Regions from separate parts of the Trichocoleus sp. DQ-A3 genome, predicted to be linked through region 1. Evidence: predicted binding sites of a transcription regulator. Region 1 holds the regulator's gene; each other region holds the start of a gene.

Region 1 (5,383 bases):
GATCGGCAGATGTCGTTGCTACGACTTCACCAGTGCGGAATACAACTTGATTGGGTGCGGCGTCTGCAAAGACTTGTACCTGCTTTTCTCCCTGGACATAGTTACCAGCCGAAAAAACTCGGACTACATAGTTTCGACCATCCTGAATCTGGTTGATCAGTTGCTCGACCTGTGCCTCTGTAATTTGCACGACCCGTTCGTTCGCCACCTTGTTGAGACCGGGTTGGGTCGCTTTAATCGCTGTCCGATTCGCTTCCCGTAATAGCTGCTCAATGACCTGTCGGGCTGCAGCTGGCTCGACAATACGAAAAACGCCAGCCGCCAGAACCTGACCGCGCAGCAGAGCCAGACTACCCTGACGCAAAGTTTGATAAGACTGGTAATACTGTTCTAAGGTTGCCACTTCCTGCTCTAGGGAAGCTTGTTGTTTTTCGAGTTCTTTAAGGCGATTTTCTCGCTGGGCAATCACCTCATCTCGTTGAGAAATTTTGTTATCAAGTAGAGATAAGGCTTTGTCTCGCTGGGCAATTTGCTCATCGCGATCGCTCAGGCTCTTCCGAAAGGCAGCAAGTTTCTCATCAAGTTCCACAAGGGCTTGATCCCGCTTGAGAATTTGCTCATCGCGTTGGCTAATTGCTCGGTCTTGCTGGGCAATTTTTTGGTCGCGCTGAGTCACTTTCGCTTTGAATTCAGTAATTTCAGCTCTGACTTGATTTCGCTGCTGGAGCAATTCTTGGCGTTCTGCTTGAAGTTGTTGGATTTCCGAACGTAGCGTCTTGGCTTGCCCTGAGACAGATGTAAGCTGTTTTTGGGTTTGCTGAAAGCTGCTGGCAACCCGGGTCAGTTCGCTTTGAGTCTGATTTAGTTGCGCCTCCGTCTGGCCTTGTTTAGCCAGCGCAGCTGCCAAAGATCGATTAATCGCATCTAAGCGCTGCTGAGCGACAGATTGCTGGGTGCGAGCTTGAGCGAGTTCCTTCTCTACTTGCTCTTTTTGGGCGGCGGTTTTAGCAAGTTCGCTTTCGGTTTTCCGTTTCTGCTCGTTCGCTTTAGCAATATCCTTACTTGCTGTCTTGAGTTTTTTCTGCACTTCTTGGAGTCTAAAAACTCCAATCCGCAATTGTTCGCTGGTCGCGAAGATGATTGTTAGTGTTGAGGCAGAAATCGTTAGCCCTGTCAGAATCGTTACTAAAACAGCTGTTTTGCGGGGACGCAGATTGAACAACGACAGGCGTGCTTTTCCCACGCGCGTGCCAATGCGATCGCCTACCGTTGCGATGACGCTTCCCAACACTAAAATAGACAAAATCAGGAAGAGCGCACTGTCGGTCATTGTCTGCTACAGTCATTCCAGTTACAGCCTATCGCATCGCAGGCTAGAGAAAGGGTTAACAGGAATTAAAGATCGAAGGTGAAATCGGAAAGGTTAAAGGTTGGAAGGTTGAAAACTATCCGCTTAAAACCTGACACCTTTTAACTCAACTCCCGACTAAATGTTAAAACTGGATAACCTGCTCGCGCTACCATGCCGTTTTAACCAACAACCTAACCTACAACCTGACGAGAGCCTCTAGCTGTTTTCAAGTAAACTGCTGACTCAGTGTAACTGGGTTGTGTACCGTAATTTTTTTCTTGTGGATAGAAATCATTTTTTCCTCCCGCAAATCTCCCAGTAAGCGGGTGACAGTTACCCTGGTGGAGCCGATTGCTTCTGCGATCGCTTGATGAGAAAGCTTCAGATCGATCGTAATTCCATTGGCGGTAGGAACGCCAAAATCACGGCACAGAATCAACAGAAAACTCACCAAGCGCGATCCCATATCTCGGTGAGCTAATGTCTCAATCATCATTTCTGTTTGCAAAATGCGCGAAGAAAGCCCTCGCAGCATCAACATCGATAGCTCCGGATTATCCTTGAGCGATTGCTCTACCTGATCGATCGGTGCCGAAAGCAGCTCCACTGGCGTAAATGCTACAGCGTGATAAAACCGATCCGAACGATGCCCTGTAATTAAGGACAGTACTCCAAAAACGCTGTTTTCTCGCAGCAGCGCCACGGTAATTTCTTCCCCAGCTTCATACACGCGAGACAGCTTTACTGCACCTTTGAGCAAAAAGTATACCCGTTCAGCCGGGTCTCCTGGGAAAAAGATCGTCTTGCCCCGCTCAAAAGTTTCCACCACGGGTGGAAACGCCCCACCTCCCAGTTGACGGAACACAGCTGCTAGCGGTCTATCTTGCGTCACTGCCACTTCCTTTTTCCTAAATGCTGCCCTACAGACTTCTGCAACTTTCTGTCGGAGGAACTTTAACCATAGCAAAACAACTATGAGAGTTTTCTGACATTAGACACAGATAAACTGACTTCCAAGCGGTTTTTGTGCTATTTGATACAAAATTTTAAAGTAGTTTCCCCGGCTACCTTCTTTAGTTCTCTCCCTGCTCAAGGCAAGTAAGATTATGACGGAAAATGTTGATATCTTGACAGTATCTGCGCTATCGGGTGGGATGCATGGTGAGTAAGGAGGCACGCTCCTTACCCGTACTAGACAGCCTTGCTCCGGGCGATCGCGATCTTGAATACTCCCCTAAATCGGATATCCTCTAATATTGCCTTCAAAATCGACATTTATGCTAGATTTAACCGGAAAAAACGCCCTTGTCACCGGCATTGCCAACAATCGATCGATCGCCTGGGGGATTGCTCAGCAACTGCACCAAGCGGGTGCGAATCTAGGAGTGACTTACCTGCCAGACGACCGGGGTCGCTTTGAAAAAAAAGTGGCAGAGTTGGTAGAACCCCTCAACCCCAGCTTGTTTTTACCCTGCGATGTCCAGAATGAGACCCAAATTCAGTCTACATTTGACGCCATCCGCGATAAGTGGGGTAAGCTAGACATCCTGATCCATTGTCTTGCCTTTGCGAACAAGGAAGATTTATCAGGTGATTTTAGCAACACTACCCGCGCTGGCTTCACCCAAGCTCTAGAAATTAGTACCTATTCTCTGGTGCAACTTGCCGGGTCAGCAAAACCACTGATGACAGAAGGCGGCAGTATTGTCACGCTGACTTATCTAGGCGGCGTTAAGGTGATCCCCAACTACAACGTAATGGGAATTGCCAAGTCTGGATTGGAAATGAGTGTCCGTTACCTGGCATCTGAATTAGGTCCACAGAATATTCGCGTGAATGCAATTTCGGCAGGTCCTATCCGCACTTTGGCATCGTCGGCGGTAGGTGGCATTCTGGATATGATCCATCACGTTGAGGAAGTAGCACCGCTGCGACGCACTGTAACTCAGAAAGAAGTGGGAAATGCGGCTGCTTTCTTGTGTAGCGATTTGGCAAGTGGCATTACAGGTCAGGTGCTGTATGTCGATGCGGGATACGAGATTATGGGGATGTAAAAAGAATCAAACATTAAAAATTAAAAATTAAAAAGCAAAGATTCTGCTAATTTTTAATTTTTAATTTTGCATTTTTAAGGCTTTCGCGTCTCCCAAATGCTCAGTAACGTAGGATAATAAACTTAACTTTATTTTCTTGAGTGAGCATCTGCGATGCAGGCACGCGATCGCCAATTTACACCTTCTCCAAGCATTGAACAGCTTTTGTCTCCTCGCATGGCAAGGGTTCCCCGCAAGACGGGCGAAACGGATGTTATCGTCACCGTCAAATTAGACGGGAATGGCACTTGCAATGCAAAAACTGGCATTCCGTTTTTAGACCATATGCTGCATCAAATCGCCTCTCACAGCCTGATTGATTTGGATGTAGCCGCGACGGGAGACTTGGAAATTGATGACCACCATACCAATGAAGATGTGGGAATTACCCTAGGAATGGCGTTGCATCAAGCACTGGGCGATCGCAAAGGAATTGTCCGATTTGGGAATTTCCTCGCCCCTCTCGATGAAGCGTTGGTTCAGGTAGCGTTAGATTTTTCCGGACGCCCCCACCTCAGCTATGGCTTGGAGATTCCGACTCAGCGAGTCGGGACTTATGACACTCAGCTAGTGCGGGAATTTTTTGTGGCGTTGGTCAATCACAGCCAGATGACGCTGCACATTCGCCAACTCGATGGAATTAATTCGCACCACATTATTGAAGCGACGTTCAAAGCGTTTGCGCGATCGCTCCGCATGGCAATCGAAGTTGATCCCCGTCGTAGCGGTACGATCCCCAGTTCTAAAGGCGTGTTATAGGTTTCCTTGCAAATACACTCCGATAAAGGCAACGAGAGCCGGGGAAATCCTCACCAGGCTCTCGCTTCATTCTGCTGAAGTTTCCGCGACCACTGACTCTCAATTCTTCTATGTCTTCAGAAATGAGAACTTATGGAAGAGGTTTGCGGATATAGCCATATTTATTGCCAATCTTAACTTTTGCTAGCCCTTGCGAAAAAGATTGAGCGCTATCAAATTGGGGTTTAATTACGAATTTGCCACTCTTATTGATATAGCCCCATTTGTCGCCGTTCTTTACCGCTGCTAGGTCTTCTGAAAAGTTATAAATATTATCAAATTGTGGGGGAATGACAACATTGCTTGCCTTGTCAATATAGCCTACCTTAGTGTCTATCGTTATGCCCGCCAGTCCTTGAGAAAAGTCCCCAGCCCAATCAAATTGGAGTGGAATAACAAGATATCCCATTTTGTCAATATAGCCCCACTTATTATTACTGGATATCACTGCTAGTCCTTCCGAAAAAAACTTAGCTTCCTCAAATTCCAACGGAACAATAACGTCTCCCCGATTATCGATATAGCCCCATTTGTTGTCTTTTTTGACTGGCGCGAGTCCTAGGGCTGATTCAGTGCGATCGCTTATAGAAAAAGATTCAGCAACATCAAACTGGGGTTGAATGACGAAGTTGCCTTTCTTGCCGATATAGCCCCACTTTTTACCGATTTCTACCGCCGCCAGTGCTGACTCAGTGCGATCGCTTATAGAAAAAGATTCAGCAATATCAAATTTTGGGTTAATTACCAAGTTGCCTTTCTTATCAATATATCCCCACTTTCCATCTATCTTTACCGCTGCCAGCCCTTGAGAAAAATTCTTAGCCAAATCATATTTTGGTTTAATGACTAAGTTGCCACTCTTATTGATATAGCCCCACTTGTTCTTTAATTTGACAGCCGCTAACCCTTGGAAAAAAGATTCGGCATTATCAAATTGAGGTTTGATTGCGAAGTTGCCTTTATTATCAAGATAGCCCCATTTGCCGTCTATTTTGACTGCTGCTAGCTCTTCTGAAAATGAATCAGCCCAGCTAAATTTAAGCGGGATGACTATTTGCGAATTACGGGCTTGTCCCTCAGTTGCATCAAAATTAACTTGAGAAGTCCGAAAATTTGAGATGGCTTCACATCCAGAAATTAG
Region 2 (5,383 bases), 690 kb from region 1:
GCTACGGGATGCCCTTTTTTCTTCAACTCGACAATCGTTTCCAAACTTCCCGGTTGCCGAGATTCCAGCATTGCCAAGGCGTGCAATGGAATATCCGGGCGGGTTGTGGCATGGGTGGCGGGAGATAAATCGTCGGTGTTCGTCTCTCCGGGCACCTTGAAGACGGTGACGGTAATCGCTTCTGGCAAGATGGGGCGACTGGTAAACCACTCCGCCGCCGCCCAAGCGTCAATGACTTGCTTGGCATAGGAATTCGTCTCGGACAATTCCAAGACATCGTGGAAGGCATCATACACCAGCATGATTTTGCTTAAAGCTGTTGCGGCGGCTGATGCCAATTCATCGTCAGATTTGAGTAAATCTATCAACGATTGCACGTTGTAGCCACCTACCATTGTTCCCAGCAGTTCTACTGCATAGATGGGGGTAACTAAAGGGCTAATGGTTTCACCTTTGGCGACAGCGGTGAGAAAGCCAGCTTTCACGTAAGCAGCCGGATCGACGCCTGGAGGAATGCGATCGCGCAGCAATTCCAACAACGTCTCTTCTTCACCCGCTGGAGGATTTTTCAACAAGTCGCACAATTGAGAAGTCTGCTGGGCATCCAACGGCAGTGGTGGAATTCCGAGTGCCGCCCTCTCAGCGACGTGTTGACGATAAGATTCAAGCATTTTCAAGTCTCCTAATCTCAGCAAAATTTGGGGGCGGTAGCGCTTTTATCGCATCGCTTTTGTGTTCTCAATCGGAAGGATGCGATTCACACGCTTTTGCCCTCGATAGTTAGAAGTCAACACAAGGTATGGCGCTACTACTTAAGTCGCAGATCAACTTTATTAATTATTGTGAAAAAATGGAATAAAATTTGTAGGATTCGCTGCAACTACCCTTACCCGTAACGGTTGATCTGGCAGGATACATTCCCATAAAAAAAGGGCGATCGCTCTCTATCGCCCACGTAGCTTTATAAACCAGGAATCCGTCGTCTTCAGCTTTGAAGATTTCGTGCTTAGATAAAATTTTACACCTAAAGGGGGAGGAGTGCGATTTTTGACGGTTTGCAGATTCTGGCAGCAAATATACCTGGCGATTAGAAATCGCGGCTATACAAACAAAGTCCGCCTTCGCGGACTTTTGAAACCTGCATAGGTGGGTTTAGTTGAATAAATGCGAAGCAGCTTCTGCCCCCTTCTTCCGAAGGGGGGTAAGGAGGGTTGGCGTAGATGCGAATTCTATTCGCCCTCTTTACAAGCATTGGGATTCTCCCGTTACTCCCGCCTCAACCGCAAGCACCGCCAGATATTCCGGAAACTCCTAGAGGCACAATGTCAGTTGCTTCGACTCTGCTTCTAGAAGGCGAATTAGATTTTCGTCACCTTTGGCTTTAGCGACTTGTATCCGATGTTCCAGGCTGCGGTGGATATTCGCTAAGTGACTTTTAGCAGCGTTATCCAACACTTTTCGCCGACTTGTATCGGTTGGCAATTTCCGATCGCCTAGAGGTGCCATCCCTTCACATGAGATTTGCCTCTCTAGAGCATCCCTAGTCGTGCCGGTTTTGCCGATGAAGTAGGGAACTCCCCGATAGTTCAAGTTAACAATCGCATCGGGAACTGCAATATGTCTGGGATATGCAACGTTGTAAGTCTGTCCCCGATACTTCCCCACAATCTCGCTTTCGGTTACTTCCAGCGTGGGTGAAGTTTTTTCGTAGCTGACGCCGCGATAAGAGAGTTTCATAAGTTTCGCCTCCGATTGAGTTTCCTGAGTATTTGTGACTAAGCAAGGCACGCTGCTTCGCGATCGCGCTCTACTTTTATTCCCCAGAGCCACTGACGGCTATGAATACTCAGTCAGTGGTGAACTAGCTAATTTATTTCTGTATCTATTTTTACATTTTTCCCTTTAAAGTGTCAATTTTTAAGAGATTTTAAGAAAATCTTTTCAGCGATCGCTAGGAAATCGTCCAACTAGACTCTACTGGCTGCTGATGCCTATTGCTTTACCTGATTTAGTTGCCGGGAGAAGCGAAAAGTAGCTGTACAAATCGGGAAACAATCAATGGTTCATCAACGACACTAAAATTAGTCAAGAACCCTCTATCGGAAGTATTAAACTTCGTCTACCTCCTCAGAAGGATAAACAACTCGATTTTAGTGGTGCCAAGAAAAATTATGAAACCCAAAAGCTTTTCTGCGTTACAAATTTTAATCAAAAGAACCGCCATTCTAATCATTGCGGCTTTCGTGCTGGTTGTGGTTTTTGTGAATCGGGCGAATGCAAACGGGGCGGAGTTCCTGGTGAGTAACGGCAATAATTTCGATGTCAATGAAATTCAATTTAAGCGAGTTGAATATGTCGGGCAATGTCCGGGAACTGTAATGAATCCAGGCACAAGAAAAGCTCAGTTTGTTTCCAAGTCAACTCCACCCGCACCGAAGAGGAAAGTGACAATCCGGAACGTGACTCAGGGCATGAAGAGTAATCCTTATCCCTACACGAGCAGAGGTTACAGTGAAGGGGAATATTCTCAAGGCGTTGATTTGAGTCTAGGAAATAGCCATCAAACTCGTACTTTTGCAGTTTTGGAAGGCGAAAATAAGTTTGAGTATGAAATTAAAGAAGGAGAAAGAATAATTGAACAAGGCACTTTTACAGCGGAAGTTTCTGTAAAAGATGTTGGAGTTTTTCCCCGCGATACCATTTGTGAGGAAAAATTAGAATGTCGGGACGATGGAGACTGTTACGACAGAAACGGAAAGAAGAGAGGAAGTCGTCAAAGATGCTATACAACTAATACCTGCAATTGTCCTGGCTGATAAGACTTATGCGGCTGGCAAGTCACGCAGGAAATAAAAGCGATCGCTCCTCCAATCACTACCCTTAATCCTTCCCAAGTATCCCGTTAAAGGCGAGGAAAGCTCAATCAGGATATCGTGTATTTCTTCAGTTTTTAATGGCTGAGGAGGATTGGAGTAAATATATGCTCCATGAAGGGCATCAACCCCCGCAGTATCTGAGCCTGTGTTTTCTAGGTACTTTTTGACTAACCCAACAAGGTGCGATCGCAACTTGATATCTTGGTTAATTTTATCGATGTAACGATTAACTTTATCGTCAGCCAATCCAAAGGGAGCTTGCTGCAAGCACTGTTTTAGCTCTAACAAATCTATAGAGTTTTTGTGCTGTGCTTGGAGTTCAACCAGTCTTTGCAACGTTTCAGGTCTAATGGCATTCATTTGATTTTCAATAGCTGCTTGAAGAGCTGGAGGAGTTAAAGGGCCAGCGGCAACAATTAACTTGATTGCACGGTCAAATTCAGCTTTACCTAGATGGGTATGACCGAGATGGATTAGCTGAGCCGTTACGCTATTCGGTACACTTTCTTTTTTACTGGCTTTGCATTCGCCAACTACTGGATAGGGTTTTTCACAATAAAAATCTATTCCTCCAGCGCCTCCTGTAGCCTGTGGATCGAGGCTAGCTTTTGGGTTGCTGTTAGAATTTGTGAAACCTAGCTTTATTAAGCTCCTTCGGACTAATTTTTCAAATTCTTGACCCTCGCTGGAATTCCCTACCTCTGCAATTTTCTGAATCCAAGCCAAATCTGAATCTATTCGCTTTGCAGTTTGATTACTACTCCAGCCCAGAAATATTCTTATACTCTGGTCTAGTTCCTCGGCTGCTGGGTTTGTGGCTGATAAAAGAGCGATCGCATTCTGCAACTCTTCCAATTCTGGATGCGATGGCGGTAGTCGATTTTCTAGCTGGTATCGGCGTTGGGAGAAGAGGCGATCGCTTAATACAGGCGAAGATTCAGAAACTGTTAGGGGATTCAGTAAAGAAATAAACTTCCCTATTTTATTCTGATATTCAAGTTGTACAGGAACTTCAACCGGAGCGGGTATGGCATAAACTCTCAAGTAGGCTAGAAAAATACGCTGACGTTGCGATAGTCTTAACTGTAAGGTATCAGATGTCCATACAGTTAACTGCGATAAGGCTTCTAAAGATTCAGCATTAGCTATTTCTTGACAGGATTCACAATATGCCCACGCTTTAATTAAAACGGTTTCAGAATCTAACTGGCTAAGAACAGTTTGGGCAATAGGCAAAAAACTCGCTCTGTAGCACTGCTCGAAGGGCAATACCTCTATTAAAGCGCTGGAAGGATAAAGAGGAAATTGCTGTCCCTGTCTAATAAATATCTGAGGCATGGCTGTAATCATGCGCCCTTGCATTAAAGCTTCAATATCTGGAGCTGATAGACACAGAGCATTTTGAATTTGAATTAAATTACTCATGTTTAGGTGTCTGTATCGGTTGCATCAGGCACATTAGCTTAAGCATCTTCATCGACTGCATCCTCAGGAATCTGACCAGATGGATCGCTCAGAATTTCTAAAATTAGAGGGTTGTTAACTGCTAGCTTTTGCTCAGAGATAAAATCAAAAATCTGTTCTTTAGTGACTTCATAATCTGCCTGAGCCTCATAAACAGAGCAAATTGCAATTAGCGGTTTTACTTCTTCTTCCTTTAACAATACCCATTCTCCCCCCTGTTTGTCTAAAAGTTGTTTCAAATTATCTTGCGCTTTCTTAGCACCAGAATTTATTTTTTTAGACCGAATTAGACAACCCCGCGTCATCTTGTATTTATTGTAATCACTGAGATGAGATAAGCCGGTCGTTAGACCAATTCCCCCAGAATCTTGGATAATTGCTAAACCAATCTTCACTGTTTTGCCGTCTTCTTCACCAATGATCTTTAAATCTATGTACTTAGTTTTTGGAGTAACAGGAGATTCTATTTTTTCAATTTTCACTCCTGCTAATGTACTTCCAACCAACTGCTCAAAGCTAAAAAGTAGAGATTTGGCAATTTTAGCTTTATCCTCGATGTAGTCGCCATCTTGCAAGTTTTCTATTTCTTTCTTGAAAGCCGATTCCACTGGATCTTGGGGAAAAATTGGCTCAGCATCCCAGTGCTTCTGACACCATTGTAATACCTTTCTTACGGTCAATCTTTCTTGTCCAAGCTCTCTAAGTTGAGCTTCATTAAATGGATAAATTGGTGATACTGGCTCTAGTCCCCTTTCGTGATAAAAGTCTGACAGCCAACAAGATACTAGAGCATTGACATCATCGAAGTTAAGACCCCTTAGTTCAATAAGTTTTTCACCAATTCTATCAACAACTGCATCGGCGTAAGACAAAGTTTTAATTTGTTGTGTCCAGATTTCTGGATACATAGCTGTCAGTATCACGCCTCGTCTAATACTGTTATATAGATCCTTGCCTAAACCAGCTACAACCTGTGCTCTTGTCAAACCATCATCACTACATCCTGGATTGTCCAATTCATCGAAGCAGATGACGAGCGTTCT
Region 3 (5,383 bases), on a different contig from region 1:
ACCTTGAAAACCGCAACCGTAGAGACGACCAATACTCACGGCACAGGGTGTACGCTCAGTAGCGCGATCGCGGCTAATCTAGCCTTGGGCAAAGATCGGTGGTCTGCGGTTCAAAAAGCCAAAGATTATGTCACCACTGCTCTAAAATACGCTTTAGCCATTGGTCAGGGTCAAGGGCCAGTGGGACACTTTTTTCCCCTCCTACAATCGGAGAATTAAAACAATCGGAGAATACAAAGGTTATAGCAATGACACCGTAAAGATCGATTGGGGCACATTCCTAGTTGATTAAATAGCAAATTTGTTAAAAAATGGCTGTCAGAGTCGCCTCACTTTCCATTATTGTTGCCTTACCAAACTTAAACTAAATCCATGATGTCTAATCCCTCGACCCGCTCGCCAATGCAAAATGCTTATATTTCTGAGCAGACTCCCCAAATCCCAATGAATACCTACCGTCCCTCAGTGCCAATTTCGGTTTACAAAGAACTCTCAGCAGAGTTACAAACAGCGCAAGCGATGCTGGACTCGCTGAATTCCCAGAATCAGCAGTTAGCCAAAGAAAATCAACAGCTGCGCCAAGAAATCGAAAAAGTTGTTCAGTCAGCTTTGCACGCACAACAGGTAGTAACTTCGTTTCCCTCCGGGGGTCGAGTTGAAGTTCCCCCTCCCCCCATTGAACCGGAAATTCGGACTGGATCAAACGCAACACCTAAGCGGCGTCCTCCGCAGCCTCCTCGTCCTCCTCGTTCGGCTGCGATCGCTCCGCCAGTGGAAGTTCTACCTCCTCCCCCTCCCAAAGCGGAACCAGCACCATTACCTGATTTTTCAGAAAGCTTGGTAATCGAACAAGAAGAAGGTCGGTATCGTCGCCCAACTCAGCCAGAGCGTTCCGCAGATGTGAGTGGCTGGTGGTTAATCATCGTCATCTTTTTGATTGTGGCGACAGCGTTTGGCACTGGCTTTTTGATTGTGCGTCCGCTTTTGAATAATAGTCGTTGAGCTTGCTGGTTGACGGCTGAAAGATTAACTCTGCTAGGAGTCGGAAGAACCGGGTGCATCTGCCTGGAACAACCGCTTTGATACAAATGGGGAAAATATTGCCAAACCCGCGCATCTTCACTGTACTGTCTAGTCAACGATGTCTAGTTAACGAGTCAGCGATATCTAGAGAAACCTGTTAGTTAGGGTTGGCACAATGGATGCCTCTGGTAGGAGTGAAGAGCAATATGTATCATATAATACAAAAATCTTTGTTTGAGCAGTGATAAAACATAGCCGCCGCTTTACGAGTACCTTTGGTTGTACAAATTGATTGTACAGATCAAATCCAGAACGAACTGAGGAGTTAGAAGCTTGAAAAAAGTTGAAGCGATTATCCGGCCTTTTAAACTCGACGAAGTTAAAATTGCGCTAGTCAATGCGGGAATTGTGGGAATGACCGTTTCTGAAGTCCGAGGATTTGGGCGGCAGAAAGGTCAAACCGAACGTTATCGCGGTTCCGAGTACACGGTTGAGTTTCTGCAAAAACTTAAAGTAGAGATCGTTGTTGAAGACAGCCAGGTTGATATGGTGATTGAGAAAATCATTGCCGCTGCCCGAACGGGTGAAATCGGTGATGGTAAGATTTTTGTCAGCCCGGTAGAGCAGGTCATCAGAATTCGGACGGGGGAAAAGAATCTGGAAGCTGTCTAAGTCAGGACTGAGGACTGAGGGCTGAGGACTGAGGACTGAGGGCTGAGGACTGAGGACTGAGTCATCAAGGTTAGAGGTCAGGAGTCATTAAAAATCAGAAATTAGAATTTTTGGCGATCGCAAAATTCTGATTTCTGGTTACTGGACTTCTAACTTCTGGACTTAACCCTCAGTCTTTAAAGTCTGTAGCTGGGGTAAGAGAATTTTAAAAGCTTGACCGCGATGGCTCCACTGGCGCTTCAACTCAGGAGTCATTTCCGCAAAGGTCATTTGCTCTTTGGGAACGTAAAAAATTGGATCGTAGCCGAATCCTCCCGTACCGCGAGGGGCGTGGAGAATTTCGCCGCGGCAAACTCCTTCGGCTTGCAGGGCGATCGCGCCATCGGGACGAGCGATCGCGATCGCACAAACAAATTGCGCTTCCCGATTCAGTTCGTTGCCGAGTTCATTCAACAGGCGTTCAATTCGATCGGGGTCGGTTTTGCCGTAACGCGCGGAATAAATACCGGGTGCACCCTCTAAGGCGTCTACTTCCAAGCCAGAATCATCCGCGATCGCCCACTCTCCAGTCGCCTGTGCCACCTGGGATGCCTTCAGACAAGCGTTAGCCATGAAGGTGTCACCCGACTCCTCAATCTCCAGTTTCTCTGGCTTCAGGGTCAGTTCCCAGCCAAATCCGCTTAAATATGTCTGCATCTCTCGCAGCTTACCTGGATTTCCCGTAGCGACTACCAACACAGTCATCGCGATCGCTCCCTTGCTGAAATAAATAAACGCCTACACGATTATAGAAACCTGTTTTTGCAGAAGTTAAATTTTTTGGCTGGCGATCGCTATCTGGAAACTTCTAAAAAATCACCCATTCAGGTGAACTAAACAGCGGAACTAACTCGCACGATAGCAGCGTCAAGCTTCTTATCTGCTATATGCATTCGATGAGCGTTGGAGTGCCGCTCGTCTCACCTAACACGCTCTCCGCTTGCCAAAACAACTCTATTGAGGTTTCTATGAGACAGATTTTCAAAAATCACTCCAAACCCGTAAACTCTGGTAAAACAGTTCACCAATCCGATCGGGTTTTTGCCGCTTTAGTTCTAACTGGCATCTTGTCTTTAGGCGCAGGTCTGACACTGTTACAAACCGCATTTGCTGCCCCAGCCGGACTTTCTGAGTCTATCACCAGACTGGTTAAGGTTAAAGACCAGAAAGTTGGGCAAAATCTTGACCGTAAGCAAGCTAATCGCTTACCGCCTCGGATTGCTAACGCTGTTCGTCAAGATTTGTCGCGTCAAACTGGCATCGCTCCAGGAAAGCTCAAAATTACTCAGTTTAGTCAGGAAACTTGGAACGATGGCTGTTTAGGACTTCCGAAATCGGGTGAATTTTGTACTCAAGCATTAGTTCCCGGTTGGCGTGTTGTCGTGTCTAGCAATAACAAAACTTGGGTCTATCGCACCAATTCTACAGGGCAAGTTTTACGTCAAGAAAAGTCGAATACTCCTGGCAGTAACATCCCCGGAAACTTCCCCAAATCTGTTGCCAATGCTGTGATTTCTGATGCCTCCACGCAGCTGGGTTTGCCGGTAAACCAGATTCGCGTCGTCCAGGCCGAACAGAAGACTTGGCCTGATGCGTGTCTAGGGATTTACGCACCTGATATTTTGTGTGCGCCAGCGACAGTAGAAGGGTGGCAGGTGACGGTAGAAGCAAGCGGAAAACGCTTGGTCTATCGCACGAATGCAGCTGGTTCTGTCGTGAAGGTGGATCAACTCGCGAGTTTGCCGAATTCCGTTCGAGATGCAGTCTTAAGGGAAGCTTCCAGACAGTTCAAAGTGCCCACTACCGAACTCAGCATCGTTCAAGCTCAACAGTACAATTGGGATAGCTGTCTGGGTTTGGGCGGTATTAACGAGAGTTGTCTTACTAATGCAATACCTGGGTGGCAGGTAACTGTACAAAGCAAGCTACAACTGTTGGTTTATCACACCAACAGCGATGGTTCCATTATTAAGTTCAATCAAGCAGCAAGTAAACTAAGCGATGCTGGCATCCTCAAGCCAATGCCAATCCCGACTAGCGAACTACCACCATCCTTAGATAAAAATGTGGTGTTTCGAGCGATCGCCAGTGGCGGTTTTGCTGGCAGAACCTACGAAACTGTTTTATTGAATGACGGAAGCTTGATGCGGGTTCGCATCGGCGATGCTAATGACTCCGAACGTAGCGTTCTCCGCATTCCTGTGCAACAGGTACGACAGTTTCAGCAATTGCTAGAACAGCAGCAATTTGCCCAATTTAAGAACCTGAGTTACCCAGCACCCAGTGGTGCTGCCGATCACATCACCTACACCCTTAGCAGCCGCAAGGGTACAGTTCGCTACACCGAGATTAATCAAGGGAGTTTGCCTGCACCTTTAGAGAAGGTGATCCAAACCTGGAATCAGCTTGGCAGCAGCGCCCAAAGATAAGATCGGGCAGAATCTAGATACTCTCATTCTTAGCCAATAGGGAAAGCAGCCCCAGTCTGGGGCTGCTTTCCCTATTAGCTGATATCTTGCCAGTGAAGCAACTGAATAACACAGGGATTGCTGTTTGGCGATCGCTAAACAATTCCGGCTACGGATCCTTGAGGAAGGTGTTTTGGCGATCGCGACGACTTTTCAAGGGTTTCAAGAGTTTTAGAGAGTCTTGCCAATCGGTATTTTTGCAAAAGCTCCCCTGAGCGCACTTCACACCCAACAATGAAAGTCTCTGTAGTTTTGCCTAGTCCGCGCGATCGCGCCGTTGCGCTAACAGCACGTTAAAGTCAGCTCTAATGAAGTGTGATTTGGGTCTAAACTAAGAGTCGAGCCGCTTTCCGAAAAAGGATTTGACAGAATTTCACACTTGATTATTTATCTTTCATACTTTTTACTTTGTAATTTCTGCTTTTTTGGGCATCCTGAAAATAGACATGAATTTTTTTTAGGCTAGCGACTATGTCCACTCCGTTCCTTATTGTAGATTTGCGATTGGCTCAAACCCCTGCCAAGAAGGCTCAACCTAAAGCCCCTGCCAAAAAAACTCAAACCGCCCAACCAGCAGCCGCAGCCGCCAACGCTCAACCCGCGCCCATCTGGATGTACACCTCCGGAGGACTGCTGTTACTTCTCATTGCTGGGGCAGTATTTGTCAAGCTTAAAAAGGATGAGATGGCAAAGAAAGCCAAGATCCAGGATTTTAAAGTCAAAGACCTCCAGAAAAAGTTAAAGTTGGCGCTTGACTCTATTCATAGAATGGAAAGCAATCCTGACTTGGTTAACTCACGCGAATTCAACCTGGATTACCTCAGAATGCGAATGGATGAAGAGGTATTTCACTTTGCCATTGTTAATCAAATCAAAGTCAGAGTAAAAGACTTAATCACTATCGCCCTGCGTCCTACCCAAGCATCACAAGCCTCAGTGGGCATTGCCAGTACAGCGGGACGCCAAGTTGATGAGATTTTTGATGTCATTTATGAGACGGGAGAGGGGACGAAGCGCTCTAAGCGGGTGCTTTTCCGCATTCAAATCAAGTTAATGAAATTACCTACCCAAGCGACTTCTGCTACGATTAGCCAAATTATTGATTGTATTGAAACATTCCTCAGTCCAGCGGAAGACCACGATACTTGGCAACCCACAATTCAGGGTCGTCTTGCAAAACT

What was found. The regulator NtcA, encoded in region 1, controls nitrogen genes in cyanobacteria. The targets are predictions, from matches to a motif close to TTTGTANNNNNNNNTACAAA.
Region 2: NDI44_RS02825 (DUF4278 domain-containing protein) is a predicted target of NtcA. The motif match lies at 1,876-1,895, and genes of this name have one in related genera.
Region 3: NDI44_RS03070 (P-II family nitrogen regulator) is a predicted target of NtcA. The motif match lies at 1,229-1,248, and genes of this name have one in related genera.

The regions. Positions count from the first base shown of each region.
Region 1 is NZ_JAMPKC010000001.1:5,747-11,129, reverse strand. Features, by position in the region: gene NDI44_RS00060 (DUF3084 domain-containing protein) at 1-1,330, opposite strand, end outside; gene ntcA (global nitrogen regulator NtcA) at 1,578-2,249, opposite strand; gene fabI (enoyl-ACP reductase FabI) at 2,629-3,405, shown strand; gene hisB (imidazoleglycerol-phosphate dehydratase HisB) at 3,559-4,203, shown strand; gene NDI44_RS00040 (WG repeat-containing protein) at 4,334-5,383, opposite strand, start outside.
Region 2 is NZ_JAMPKC010000001.1:692,215-697,597, reverse strand. Features, by position in the region: gene acnB (bifunctional aconitate hydratase 2/2-methylisocitrate dehydratase) at 1-671, opposite strand, end outside; gene NDI44_RS02825 (DUF4278 domain-containing protein) at 1,312-1,737, opposite strand; gene NDI44_RS02820 (hypothetical protein) at 2,172-2,816, shown strand; gene NDI44_RS02815 (DUF1802 family protein) at 2,823-4,301, opposite strand; gene NDI44_RS02810 (hypothetical protein) at 4,340-5,383, opposite strand, start outside.
Region 3 is NZ_JAMPKC010000002.1:26,289-31,671, forward strand. Features, by position in the region: gene thiD (bifunctional hydroxymethylpyrimidine kinase/phosphomethylpyrimidine kinase) at 1-219, shown strand, start outside; gene NDI44_RS03065 (hypothetical protein) at 373-1,002, shown strand; gene NDI44_RS03070 (P-II family nitrogen regulator) at 1,357-1,695, shown strand; gene rdgB (RdgB/HAM1 family non-canonical purine NTP pyrophosphatase) at 1,858-2,439, opposite strand; gene NDI44_RS03080 (hypothetical protein) at 2,703-4,163, shown strand; gene NDI44_RS03085 (hypothetical protein) at 4,674-5,383, shown strand, end outside.